Regions from separate parts of the Bacillus sp. Hm123 genome, predicted to be linked through region 4. Evidence: predicted binding sites of a transcription regulator. Region 4 holds the regulator's gene; each other region holds the start of a gene.
What was found. Region 4 encodes Rex, which represses fermentation and respiration genes when NADH is low (regulators of the CRP and FNR family bind a similar motif). Its sites were predicted from a motif close to TTGTGAAATATTTCACAA; they were not measured.
Positions count from the first base shown of each region.

Region 1: a site for Rex is predicted at 1,099-1,116, ahead of ACSVDJ_RS18315 (L-lactate dehydrogenase). Genes of this name have one in related genera too.
Region 2: a site for Rex is predicted at 1,811-1,828, ahead of ACSVDJ_RS10355 (cytochrome c oxidase subunit 2A). Genes of this name have one in related genera too.
Region 3: a site for Rex is predicted at 1,869-1,886, ahead of ACSVDJ_RS13390 (poly(R)-hydroxyalkanoic acid synthase subunit PhaE). Genes of this name have one in related genera too.

Region 1 covers NZ_CM200277.1:3,515,028-3,518,158, forward strand. Annotated here, with positions in the region: gene ACSVDJ_RS18310 (FtsX-like permease family protein) at 1-874, shown strand, start outside; gene ACSVDJ_RS18315 (L-lactate dehydrogenase) at 1,144-2,076, shown strand; gene ACSVDJ_RS18320 (L-lactate permease) at 2,104-3,131, shown strand, end outside.
Region 2 covers NZ_CM200277.1:2,006,717-2,009,847, reverse strand. Annotated here, with positions in the region: gene ACSVDJ_RS10365 (b(o/a)3-type cytochrome-c oxidase subunit 1) at 1-1,087, opposite strand, end outside; gene ACSVDJ_RS10360 (cytochrome c oxidase subunit II) at 1,084-1,566, opposite strand; gene ACSVDJ_RS10355 (cytochrome c oxidase subunit 2A) at 1,584-1,748, opposite strand; purine riboswitch at 2,009-2,110, shown strand; gene ACSVDJ_RS10350 (xanthine phosphoribosyltransferase) at 2,224-2,808, shown strand; gene ACSVDJ_RS10345 (nucleobase:cation symporter-2 family protein) at 2,805-3,131, shown strand, end outside.
Region 3 covers NZ_CM200277.1:2,567,650-2,570,780, reverse strand. Annotated here, with positions in the region: gene phaC (class III poly(R)-hydroxyalkanoic acid synthase subunit PhaC) at 1-364, opposite strand, end outside; gene fabG (3-oxoacyl-[acyl-carrier-protein] reductase) at 435-1,175, opposite strand; gene ACSVDJ_RS13390 (poly(R)-hydroxyalkanoic acid synthase subunit PhaE) at 1,270-1,767, opposite strand; gene phaQ (poly-beta-hydroxybutyrate-responsive repressor) at 2,037-2,459, shown strand; gene phaP (polyhydroxyalkanoic acid inclusion protein PhaP) at 2,592-3,107, shown strand.
Region 4 covers NZ_CM200277.1:489,039-492,169, reverse strand. Annotated here, with positions in the region: gene tatC (twin-arginine translocase subunit TatC) at 1-722, opposite strand, end outside; gene ACSVDJ_RS02750 (twin-arginine translocase TatA/TatE family subunit) at 739-918, opposite strand; gene ACSVDJ_RS02745 (redox-sensing transcriptional repressor Rex) at 968-1,627, opposite strand; gene ACSVDJ_RS02740 (ABC-F family ATP-binding cassette domain-containing protein) at 1,819-3,131, shown strand, end outside.

The sequences.
Region 1 (3,131 bases), 570 kb from region 4:
CGTTCAAGCCCATGCAGATATCGCCCAAATACTAGCTTCAAAAACAGATAATGAAAATATGGACCTTGAAAACTCCCAGCTTCCAGTCATCAGTGACAAAGCAATAAAAGACATCGATCTATCGGCAGATGAAGCGATGTTCACTGGCTATAACGACTTATTTAAGAAGTTCATGCCTTTAAAAGATGATGGAAAGATTGGATTAAAAGGAAAAAATAATGTCATTACTCAAAATTATATCGGGTTAAATGAGGATTTTGTGGCATCCTTTTATTTCACTGCTGGTGGTTTACCTACCCTTATCGTTGACGACACAATTTTTGAACGCTTAAAGAAGGATCTTGATCCAACCATCCAAATGGAATCATCCATTTACATCGGCATTGATATTAAAGATAAAGAAAACATTAAGAAAGCAAACGATCTGTTCGAGACATTCTCTTCTAGTGAACAAGGAAGCAATCATTCTCAACTAGAAATGGCCTCGCAACAGAAATCAACTATGGGACTTGCCATGTTTATCGTCGGCTTCTTAGGCCTTACGTTCCTCATCACCTCTGGCTGTATTCTGTACTTTAAGCAAATGGATGAGAGCGAAGAAGAGAGAAGCAATTACACGATCTTAAGAAAACTCGGCTACACACAAGGCGATCTATTAAAAGGAATCCAAATTAAACAGCTCTTTAATTTTGGTATCCCATTAGTCGTCGGCTTACTACACAGCTACTTTGCCGTCCAATCCGGTTGGTTCCTATTCGGTACCGAAGTTTGGACGCCGATGATCATTGTCATGGTCATCTACACTGGCCTATACTCCATCTTCGGCCTATTATCCGTGCTTTACTACAAAAAAGTAATTAAAGAAGCATTGTAATCACACTTTATTATAGTAAAATAGACTCATCATCACCAAAAGTGATGATGAGTCTATTTTAGTTGTGGCTGACCTTTAATTGCTGAATCATATTCTCTACATAATAAAAATGATAATTATTGGACGAATTTCTTCCTTATAAATATGACAAACTAAACTTGTAAAATTTTTTTCACAAAATGGACTAGAAAAAAATCCGAAAATGTGGTATTTTTTATGTCGGTTTCTGAAATGTTTCACCAATCTGATTTAATTGGAGGGAATTTTCTTTGGAAATGACATTAGGAAATAAAGTGGTGTTAATTGGAACAGGTGCTGTCGGCTCAAGTTATGCATTTGCTTTAATGAATCAAGGAATTAGTAGTGAGCTCGTTCTTATTGATTTAAACGAAGGAAAGACGAAAGGCGATGTCATGGATTTGGATCACGGAGTTGTGTACGCGCCTAGTCCAATGAGTATCACTTTTGGTTCGTATGAAGATTGTAAGGATGCTGCAATCGTCGTCATTTGTGCAGGAGCAGCGCAAAAACCAGGGGAAACTAGATTAGATCTCGTCCAGAAGAATGTAAAGATTTTTGAATCAATTGTCGGCCAAGTGATGGATTCTGGATTTAATGGCATCTTTTTAGTTGCTACTAACCCCGTAGACATTTTAGCTTACGCCACATGGAAATACTCTGGTCTGCCGAAAGAGAGAGTTATTGGTTCAGGAACCGTATTGGATTCAGCCCGCTTCCGCTCTTTATTAGGTCAAGAGTTCAATACTGCACCTACAAGTGTGCACGCCTATATTATCGGTGAGCATGGCGATTCACAACTACCCGTTTGGAGCTCAGCCAATATTTCCAGTATCCCAGTCGCACCAAAGTTAACGGATGAAAGAAAAGCAGAAATCTCCATTCAAGTACGTGACGCAGCCTATAAAATTATTGAAGCAAAAGGTGCCACTTACTATGGAATTGCGATGGGATTAGCGAAAATAACGAAAGCCATCTTGCAAGATCATCAGATCACCTTACCAGTTGGTTCACTTTTAGAGGGTGAATATGGACATCATGATGTATACATCGGAGTACCTACTGTTTTAAATAGAACCGGTGCAAAAACCGTCTTAGAACTCTCGTTAAATGAACAGGAAAAGGCTCAATTCGATGGCTCCGTGAAAACATTGAAAGAGATTCAAGCACAGATTTGGACATAATTTGATTGACGAAGAGGAGTCTTAACTATGTTAGTAGAAACTTTTGATCCATTTAATCATCTTGGTATCTCAGCACTGGTTGCTGCGGTGCCAATCATCTTGTTCCTTTTATGTTTAACCGTGTTTAAAATGAAAGGACTGAATGCAGCACTACTTAATTTAGCCGTTACCTTCGCAATTACATTTTTCATATTTAAATTACCAGCAGGTGAATCGGTCGGTAGTGTGATTCAAGGATTGATTCAAGGTATTTTCCCGATTGGATATATCATTGTCATGGCTGTTTGGTTATACAAAATCTCAGTGAAATCTGGGCTATTTGACACTTTGCGTGGAAGTATTGCTAGTATTACACAAGATCAACGCCTTCAGCTTTTATTAATCGGCTTTTGCTTAAGTGCCTTTCTTGAAGGGGCTGCTGGCTTCGGTGTTCCGATTGCCATTTGTGCCGTATTATTAATTTCATTAGGCTTTCAACCGTTACAAGCAGCGATGCTTTGCTTAATTGCTAATGCGGCTGCTGGTGCGTTTGGAGCGATCGGTATTCCTGTAGGTATTATTGATACATTCGGTCTAGAAGGTGTCACAGCAATGGATGTATCTAAGATCAGTGCGTTCATTTTGCCAATTACAAACTTCATCATTCCATTTGTATTAATTTGGGTTCTTGATGGGTTCAAAGGTATTAAAGAAATATTCCCAGCTCTTTTAGTTACAGGCATCGTTTATTCAGCTACTCAAGCATTCATGACTGTATTCGTTGGTCCAGAGTTAGCTGACATTATACCAGCTTTAATCACGATGGGAGTTTTAACTATCTTCCTTAAAAAGTGGAAACCGAAAAATATTTTCACACTTAATGGGAAAGAAAATAAAGTTGAGACATACTCTATTGGCGAGGTTGTTAAAGCATGGTCTCCATTCTTATTGTTAACGGTTTATGTGTTAATTTGGAGCTCTGCGACTTTTAAAACCCTATTTGCTGAAGGTAACGTCCTTCACAATTCTATCATTAAGTTTGTAATTCCAGGATCTTCAATCAATATAAGCTTAGA
Region 2 (3,131 bases), 1.5 Mb from region 4:
GGTTCATTTGGTTGGAAGCATTAATGATTCCGCCAGCTCCAGCCGGGATGAAAGCGACCATTCCGATAAATGGAACGACAAAGCGCGCATCTTTCCAAGGAAGCATTTTAAACCAGTCAAATAACCCTTTCGCATCACGAGAACGACCGTATAACTCAAATGTCGCAAATAAGCTAAACGCTGTCATTAACGATGGAATAACGACCATCATCGTTAATACGACCTGAAGGAATTTCCAGAATGGGCTAATTCCGGGCTCTGTTAACTGATGGTGAAAACCGACCGGCACAGAGAATAATAAGAATAAGATAAAGGACAGTCTTGCTAGGGAGTCAGAGAAGATTTTTCCGCCGACGATTTTCGGAATGATGACATACCAACACATATATGCTGGAAGTAACCAGAAGTAAACGAGCGGATGTCCGAAATACCAGAATAGTGTACGGCTAATGAGTACGTCTACACGATCGACTAAGCCTAAAGACCAAGGAAGTAATTGGAAGATAACTTCTGTTGCTACACCGATTGTTGCCACGAACCAGAGAACGATATTGATGACAGCCATAAACGTAAAGAGCGGTCCAGGTTGGCCAGGGTTTTCTTTGCGCCAAGAGATGTATTTCGCTACTTGTGCAAATCCAACTAACCAGCTACCAACAACAACGAATGTTAATCCAAGATAGAAAATCCAGTGAGCTTTTAATGGGGCATAAAATGTATAAAGAACAGTTGCTTCATTTAATAGAATCATAGTTGCAGCCATCGTTGTACCGATTAACATCACCCAAAAGCCAATCCATCCTGTTAGACGTTGCTTGTTAGATAATGTACCAGCTGTACGACTGACACCTGCTGTTTGAAAGCCAAGAATAAAGAAAGTAGTTAAAACGAGTCCGAGTAATACACCATGTGTCGTTAATACTTGATAATAGCCGATATTTAATGGTAACTCAAAGCGTCCAGAGCGAACTAATACTTGAAGTAAACCAGCAAGCCCTCCGAGAGCAAGAGCTGCGAACGCAACATACATATGAGCCATTGCTAATTTAGCATCGCGGCGATCGACTTTTGTCAATGGGTTTTTCATTGTTCTTCCACCACCTTAAACATCGATTTCATTGTGTGGTGACCAGTACCACAGTATTCATTACAAACAACGAGATATTCGCCAGCTTTATCAAAAGTTGTGACTAATTCGTTCACGTGACCTGGAACAAGCATCATGTTAATATTCGTGCCAGCTACTTCAAAACCATGCACGACATCTTTTGTTGTCGCAATCACTTTTACTGTTGAACCTACTGGAATTTCGACTTCACCGGGATCATAAAAGAATGCGGATGCAAGTACGACTAATTCGTAATCCCAATCTTTTCCTTCCACTTTCGTTAAGCCTGGTTGATCAAACGGCTTAATTTGTTCTACTTTTTCATGATTGATAACAGCATTCGCACTAGGAGGTTGATGACCTTGATGGAAAGCGCTAATTCCTAAAATAACAAGAAAGACGACTAAAGATGCAATCCCAAAGGTTAACCACCATTTTTCATAACGATGAAGATGCATAATTTATAACTCCTCTCCTAATTGCGTTCTAAGAAAATGGAAAAAACGATAAGCCAAGTGATGACAAGAAATATTCCTATGCCAAATACAGCGTACAACGTACCTTTCAACGATGAAGAATCTTCTGGATTTACTTTCACTTCTGTCATTTCTTTCGTTTCAAGCTTTGCCACGGATCTCACTCCTTCTTCTCCTATCGAATATCTTTCGTTACCATCATCATAAGAGTGGGAATGGATTTCTTCTGTGAGAATTATCACAAAACAGAAGTGGATTTGTGAAATAAATGTGAAGAATGTATGAAGGATATGTAAAGAAAAGGTCAAATGAATGAGGAGTAGGAATGGAAAAAAAGTTCATTTTACGAATAATTTTTATGAAAAAACTCTTAATGTTCGTAAATAAACTTGAATTTCTTTGTTTTGCTGATATAATGTGAATACATTAAAAAATATCATTCGCTCATATAATCGCGGGGATAGGGCCTGCAAGTTTCTACCGGATGACCGTAAATCGTCTGACTATGAGTGAGCAGTGGCTGTATGAATGCAGCGAAAGAACCCAGAGGGCATTGCTTCACTCTTTTTTTGAGGAATGTAATGATCTTTGGGCTTTTTTATGCCCCAAAGATCAACTATTGTTGAGGGGGAAATAGAGATGGATCGTTTAAAACAAAAAATTATCGAAGAAGGCAAAGTGCTTTCAAATGAAGTATTAAAAGTAGATGCCTTTTTAAATCACCAAATTGACCCAGTATTAATGAAAGAAATGGGACAAGAATTTGCTCGCTTATTTGCAGAAGAGGGCATTACGAAAATTTTAACGATTGAATCTAGTGGGATTGCGCCAAGTGTGATGGCTGGACTAGAGATGGGTGTACCGGTGATCTTTGCTAGAAAGCGTCAATCGTTGACGTTAACAGAAGGATTATTAACAGCGGATGTGTATTCATTTACGAAGCAACAATCGAATCGCATTGCGGTTTCTAGTGCCTTTTTAAATAAAGAAGATCGCGTCTTGATTATTGATGATTTTCTAGCGAACGGACAAGCGGCTTTAGGATTATTAAACATTGCCGAGCAAGCGGGTGTGCATGTGGCTGGTATTGGAATTGTCATTGAGAAGTCGTTCCAAGATGGAAGAAAGCTACTAGAAGAAAAGAATGTCCGCGTGGAGTCGCTTGCTCGTGTACAATCGCTTGAAAATGGCGAAGTGACCTTTGTCGAGGAGGCTCGCGTATGAAAACATCGGTGCTAAAAACCGCTTCACTAGGCTTGCAGCATGTATTAGCGATGTATGCGGGAGCGGTCATTGTTCCATTGATTGTTGGTGGAGCATTAGGATTAACAGCGGAGCAGCTCACATATTTAGTAGCGATTGATATTTTCATGTGCGGGATCGCGACCTTTTTACAAGTGTGGAAGGGACGTTTCTTAGGAATAGGCTTGCCAGTGGTGCTAGGCTGTACCTTCACCGCTGTTGGTCCGATGATTGCCATCGGCGGCTCGTTCGGTATTTCTGCCGTATATGGAGCGATTATTGCTTCAGGTATTTTTGTTTTACTC
Region 3 (3,131 bases), 1.5 Mb from region 4:
TGTAATCTAACATGTAATCATCTAATTTCATATGACGATCTTCATAACCAGGCGTACCCCAATCTAATAAGTAAACGTCATGGCCCTGATCCGTTAAATATTCGATTAAGCTACTGCCGGGCGTTAAGTCTAATATATATGGCTTATTAATCAGCGCATAAATCATTAATAGCGGCACTTTATTTGTCTTTTCTTTTGCCGGTTGGTAACGGTATAGCTTGGCTTTATTTTTTGTCCAAATGACTTCTTTAGGTGTTAGACCGACTTGTGGTTCCGGTTCTTTTGTTAACACCTCGGATACTCGTTTAAAGCGATAATAGCTTTTTTGGATATTTTCCGGTAACGTATTAACCCAAGCTTCCATTTCTTTCGTCGTAGCGTACACGATCGCATTCCCCCTTTTTAAATGTTACAAGCAAACGATTTTGCTTTGATTACATATATGCGCCACCGTTTACGTTGATGCATTGACCTGTAATGTAATCGCTGTTTGCGAGGAATAGAACCGCTTCTGCTACTTCGGAAGTTTTCCCTAAGCGTTTCATAGGAATCTTTGACACGATTTGCTCTAGAATATTATCTGGAATGGCTGCAGACATTTCCGTTTCGATATAGCCAGGGCAAATCGCATTCACTGTAATTCCATTTTTAGCTGTTTCTAAAGCTAAAGATTTAGTAAAGCCGATCATTCCTGCTTTTGAAGCAGAGTAGTTTGTTTGACCGAAGGCGCCTGCTTGTCCAACGATGGAGCTAATGTTAATAATGCGACCATATTTTTGCTCAAGCATTGTATGGATAACAGCAGACGTTGTGTGATAAATGCTATTTAAATTGATGTTAATAACATCGTACCACTCTTCTTCACTAAGCTTTTTGAATGAACGATCTTTTGTAATTCCAGCATTATTGACAAGAATGTCAATTTTGCCAAATTGCTTTTTCGTTTCTTCAATTAATTGTTGAGATTCTTCTAAGCTTGCAACGTTTGCTTTGAAAGCTACTGCTGACCCGCCAAAGCCTTCAATATCTTCTACGACAGCTTTAGCTGCATCTGAACTTGAGTTATAGTTAATGACAACATTAGCCCCTTTTTTTGCTAGTTCTTTCGCGATTGTAGCACCGATTCCGCGAGAGCCGCCTGTTACAATAACAACTTTCCCTTTTAAACTTAACAAATCTTCATTCTTTTGGATGAGTTCCTTTTCAATGATTGCCATTTATATACACTCCTTATGTAGGTTTTTAGAAGATAACGTGTGATTAAGCGCTTTATTTCTTTTGTTGTGAAGCGGGTGGTGTTGTTTTTGGTGGAGCCGCTTCCGTTGAAGCAGAAGTTTTTTCCGGTTGCTCCGGTGCAGTTGCTGCTTCCTCTACTTGCTGCAATGCTTTTAAAACTCGATCCATCTTTTTATCTAGTCTAGCCACCGTTGTTTTTAATTTGCTAATTTCAGCTAAAGTAGGGCTGTTTAAAAGTTCATCTTCCACTTTTTGATCCAGCTCTTCTACTTTTTCTTCTACATTAATAATTAAAGAGGCTACGCTAGAAATTTCTTCACGAGTTGGCATATTCATTTGCTTTAAATATGCATCTGTTGTCTTTTGGATGAGTTCCTGAAATTGCAAATAAGCGTTTTGCGTTTGGCCCATCCATTCAGCATAAGCCTCTTGCTGCATCGTTTCGTGGAGAACATCATTCCAACTAGCTTCTGTTTTTTCGTAAAAACTTTTCCACACAGTAAATGGGTCTGGCAATGTTTGTTGGGTCATTACGCGTTAACTCCTTTTAATTTTTTGTTTTTTGAAAATCTTAAAACTATTGCTATATATTTAGGATAATACACATGAGCCATCTTTTGTTCCAAAAAAAAACGTGAAATTCTACTCATAATCCCATAATTCTGACAATATTTTTTACAGATGTTGTCGATTTAGATGGGTTTTGTCAATATTTGTAGGTAATGAAACGCTTGACTTAAAATGCATATAGGTGTAAATTACACATATAAGCAATATTAAAGATATAGTAGGTGATAGCGATGGTTGCCAACCGACGTAGCTCTAAAGAAGATAAAGACGGGAAAAAAAATGTAGCAGGCGCACCGAAAAATTTTATGGTTCCTGTCCTTTTGCTTCTTTTACGAGATTGGAATGCCCACGGATATGAATTAATGCAAAAACTTATTCAATTTGGGTTTCATTCCATTGATCAAGGGAATTTTTATAGAACATTGAGGCAATTGGAAAAGGATGAGTTTGTCACTTCTGAGTGGGATACATCATCAGGAGGCCCTGCTAAGCGAATTTATTCGATTACATCGGCAGGGGAGCAATATTTACAGATGTGGGCCGCTTCACTAGAGCAGTATCAAAAAATGCTTGATCAGTTTTTCAATGTATACAGCCAGTTTTTTATGCCACCAGGATTCACAACGAATAAAGACGATCAATCGAAAAAATAGACGAGACCTCTTCAGTGCAGACAGCATAATTTTTGTAAAGCTTTGCAATTGACAAAGGAATAATTTGGCGATTGTATAAGTTTTTATATAAGGTCTACTTGACCTTAATTCAATTAAATGGAGGGCTTTAAAGTGACAAATAAAAAAGAAACAAACAAGTCTATTGACGTAATCGATGTGTTTTGGGACGGTTGGTTTAATGGATTTAAGACATTCTACTCTTCTCAAGATGGATTAGAGCAAAGAACATTACAAGTGTTTGAAAGACAAAAGGATTGGATCAATTCTAGTCGTGCGCAAATCTCTAAGTTAGAAGAAAACTCTAAAAAGTTGTCTTCAGAATGGAAGACGGGTATGATGAACTCTTCCTGGAATCAACAAGAACTTGGTGGCAAAAACTTAGCTGAATGGGTGGATCAGTTAGAGGAAATTAGCTATACGACTCAAGAACTAGCAATGAGTCCAGGGAAAGCTTCTGTTGAAATGCTATCTAAATCTCAAGCTCATTTAGAAGAAACATATAAAAATGCACTTGAAGCACAGCAGCAAAACCGTGCGGAAGTATTAAAAGCTTGTGAGGATTTAATTAATCAATTGAAGCAAACACAAAAAGGAATGCTTCAATCATTTGAATTAATCGCGAAGTAATAAATGATGATTGGGCCAACTCAG
Region 4 (3,131 bases):
TCTGCTGCTATCGCTTTTCTATAACCAATTTTCGAAATCCAAATACTTACTTCATACAAGATGAACAGTGGCACAGTCACCATCATATGCGACATAATATCTGGTGGCGTAATAAGTGCAGCAATAACTAGTAAGACGAAATAGGCATATCGACGAATTTGCGCCAAAAACATCGGGGTGATGATGCCGAGCCTCGTTAAAAACAAGGTGACAACAGGCAATTGAAACAGAAAACCGAATGGAATCGTAATTTGAAACAAAAATTGAAAATACTCATTAATGCCAATCACTTGCTCAATATTTAATTTCCCTGATAAATTCATCATGAAATGAATAATGTACGGAAATAAAATAAAATAAGCAAATGACAATCCCCCTAGAAAAAGCAACACCGATACCGGAATGTAACTAAGTGTCACTCTTCTCTCTTTCTCTAATAATCCCGGGCTAACAAATGCCCAAAGCTGAAAGAGGATCATTGGTGACGTTATAATAATGGCTAGCACAAAAGCCATTTGAAAATAAATCTTTAATGGGTCGGTTACCCGAAAAGCGTTCATCGTTAATTCCTTCGCCTCATCGGCCTGCTGTAAATAACGAATAATTGGTTCTGCTAGAAATAGGCTGGCGATCATAGCAAAGAAGAAGAAAACGACTACTATAATGAGCCGTTTTCGCAATTCGCCAATGTGTTCATATACCGTCATGTCTTGTCGACTCATGATCATTCATCCTTCATTACTGGGGATCTTTTTTGTCTGCTGGCTTGTCGTCATCGTCTGCCAGCCCTTTTGTTGCATGTTTAAATTCCTTTAATGTATCTCCAGCTGCCCGTCCAAGTTCAGGAAGCTTCTTCGGTCCAAAAATCAATAGTGCTACGACAGCAATTAATATAATACTGCCTATACCCATTGTCATCCGTACACCACCCCCTCCCCTTCATCATACCCGATTTTTCAATATTTTTCTATTCCGGCTTTTCTTCTGTTACTTCTGGATAATGCTTTAAAAAATAGACTAATGACTGTAGTTCGACCGCAAGATCAATGTAATGTACTCGAATCGACGACGGAACCGTTAATCGTGCAGGTGTAAAGTTTAACAGTCCTTTAATGTTAGAGGCAGCCAGTCGATCAGTAATGCCTTGAGCCGCCTGAGAGGGCACAGTCAAAATAGCCACCTGGACCGCTGCTTCCTTCAACTTCTCCTCTAAATCATCTAAATGATAAATGGGAACATCTCCAATAATGGTCCCCACTTTATCGTGAGCTACATCAAAGGCCATTTGGATTTTCGTATTATTATTTTTCATGAAATTATAATTCAAAAAAGCCGTCCCTAAATTCCCTACACCAATTAACGCTACGTTGGTCACTTCATCTTGGTCTAATGTTTTCCGAAAGAAAGATAGCAAATAGCTGACATTGTAACCGTACCCTTTCTTTCCAAGTGCTCCGAAATAAGAAAAGTCCCGACGAATTGTTGCTGAGTCCACTTTAACAGCCTCACTTAATTCTGCCGAAGAAACTCTTTGCTTTCCAGAAGAGTGTAAATTTTGGATGAAACGGTAGTACAACGGCAGACGCTTCGCTGTTGCCTGCGGAATTTTCGTTGAATCTTGATTCATTTATCATACCCCCACAACTACAACTAACTTACTTGTTAACGCTTCCATTATTTTTCCCTTACGTGTTATGATACAATAATTTACGTTTTTTGTCCTATACCTTTGTCTACCTTTTCACAATTAAGAGAAACAAACTTACAACATTGCTCCTACTAGTAGAATGGGATACACTGAAAATAGAGGTGAAAAAGATGATTTTGTTACAAGTTCAACAGCTATCGAAGTATTTCGGAGCTGAACTGATCCTATCAAATATAAAATTAGAAGTACAAACGAAGGATCGAATTGCCCTCGTTGGCCGCAATGGTGCAGGGAAATCGACTCTTTTAAAAATAATTGCTGGCCATCTTTCGTATGACTCCGGAGAAATTATGAAGCCAAAGGGTGTGACGATCGGTTACTTAGCCCAAAATACCGGCTTAGAATCTGACCTATCCATTTGGGAGGAAATGCTGTCAGTCTTTGCTCATTTGCAAGAGATGGAACAGACGATTCGCCGTCTCGAAGCGCAAATGTCGAATCCTGACGTATATGAAAATGAAGCCACTTACAATAAAGTTATGAGTGAATACGATGTGCTACAAAATAAATTTAAAGAGCTAGGCGGCTATCAATTTGAAGCGGATATCCGTTCGATTTTGCACGGGTTAAACTTTCACGACTTTGATTACTCCACGAAAATATCGACATTAAGCGGCGGACAAAAAACACGGCTTGCATTAGGAAAGCTACTGTTAACGAAGCCGGATATTTTAATACTCGATGAGCCGACGAACCATTTAGACATTCAAACACTTTCTTGGCTTGAACAATATTTACAAAACTACAGCGGCGCGATTTTAATCGTCTCGCATGACCGTTACTTCCTCGACAAAGTGGTCACACAAGTATACGAAGTATCTCGCCATAAAGTGAAGAAATTTCATGGAAACTACAGCAAATATTTAGTTCAAAAAGCGGAACAGTATGAAAAAGAAATGAAAATGTTTGAAAAGCAGCAAGAGCAAGTCGCGAAGCTTGAAGATTTTATTCAGCGCAATATTGCCCGTGCATCGACAACAAAACGAGCACAAAGCCGAAGAAAACAATTACAGCGGATGGAATTAATGAACCGCCCAGATGGAGATGAGAAATCGGCCAGCTTTTTGTTTACGATTGAAAAGCAAAGCGGGAATGAAGTGTTAAAAGTCAATGATTTATCTATCGGTTATGAAGAGAAAACGATCGCTCCCCACTTAACGACACTCGTTTCCAGAGAAGACAGCATCGCACTCGTTGGACCGAATGGAGCTGGGAAATCGACCCTCTTGAAAACTGTCGTCAATAAACTTCCGGTGTTAGCAGGTGCATTTACACTCGGAACGAATGTCTCTATCGGCTATTACGATCAAGAGCAAGCAGAATTAACCTCGAATAAAACGGTATTAAACGAACTATGGGATGACTATTCAGGCACTCCGGAAAAAGATATCCGCACCGTACTGGGAAACTTTCTTTTTTCAGG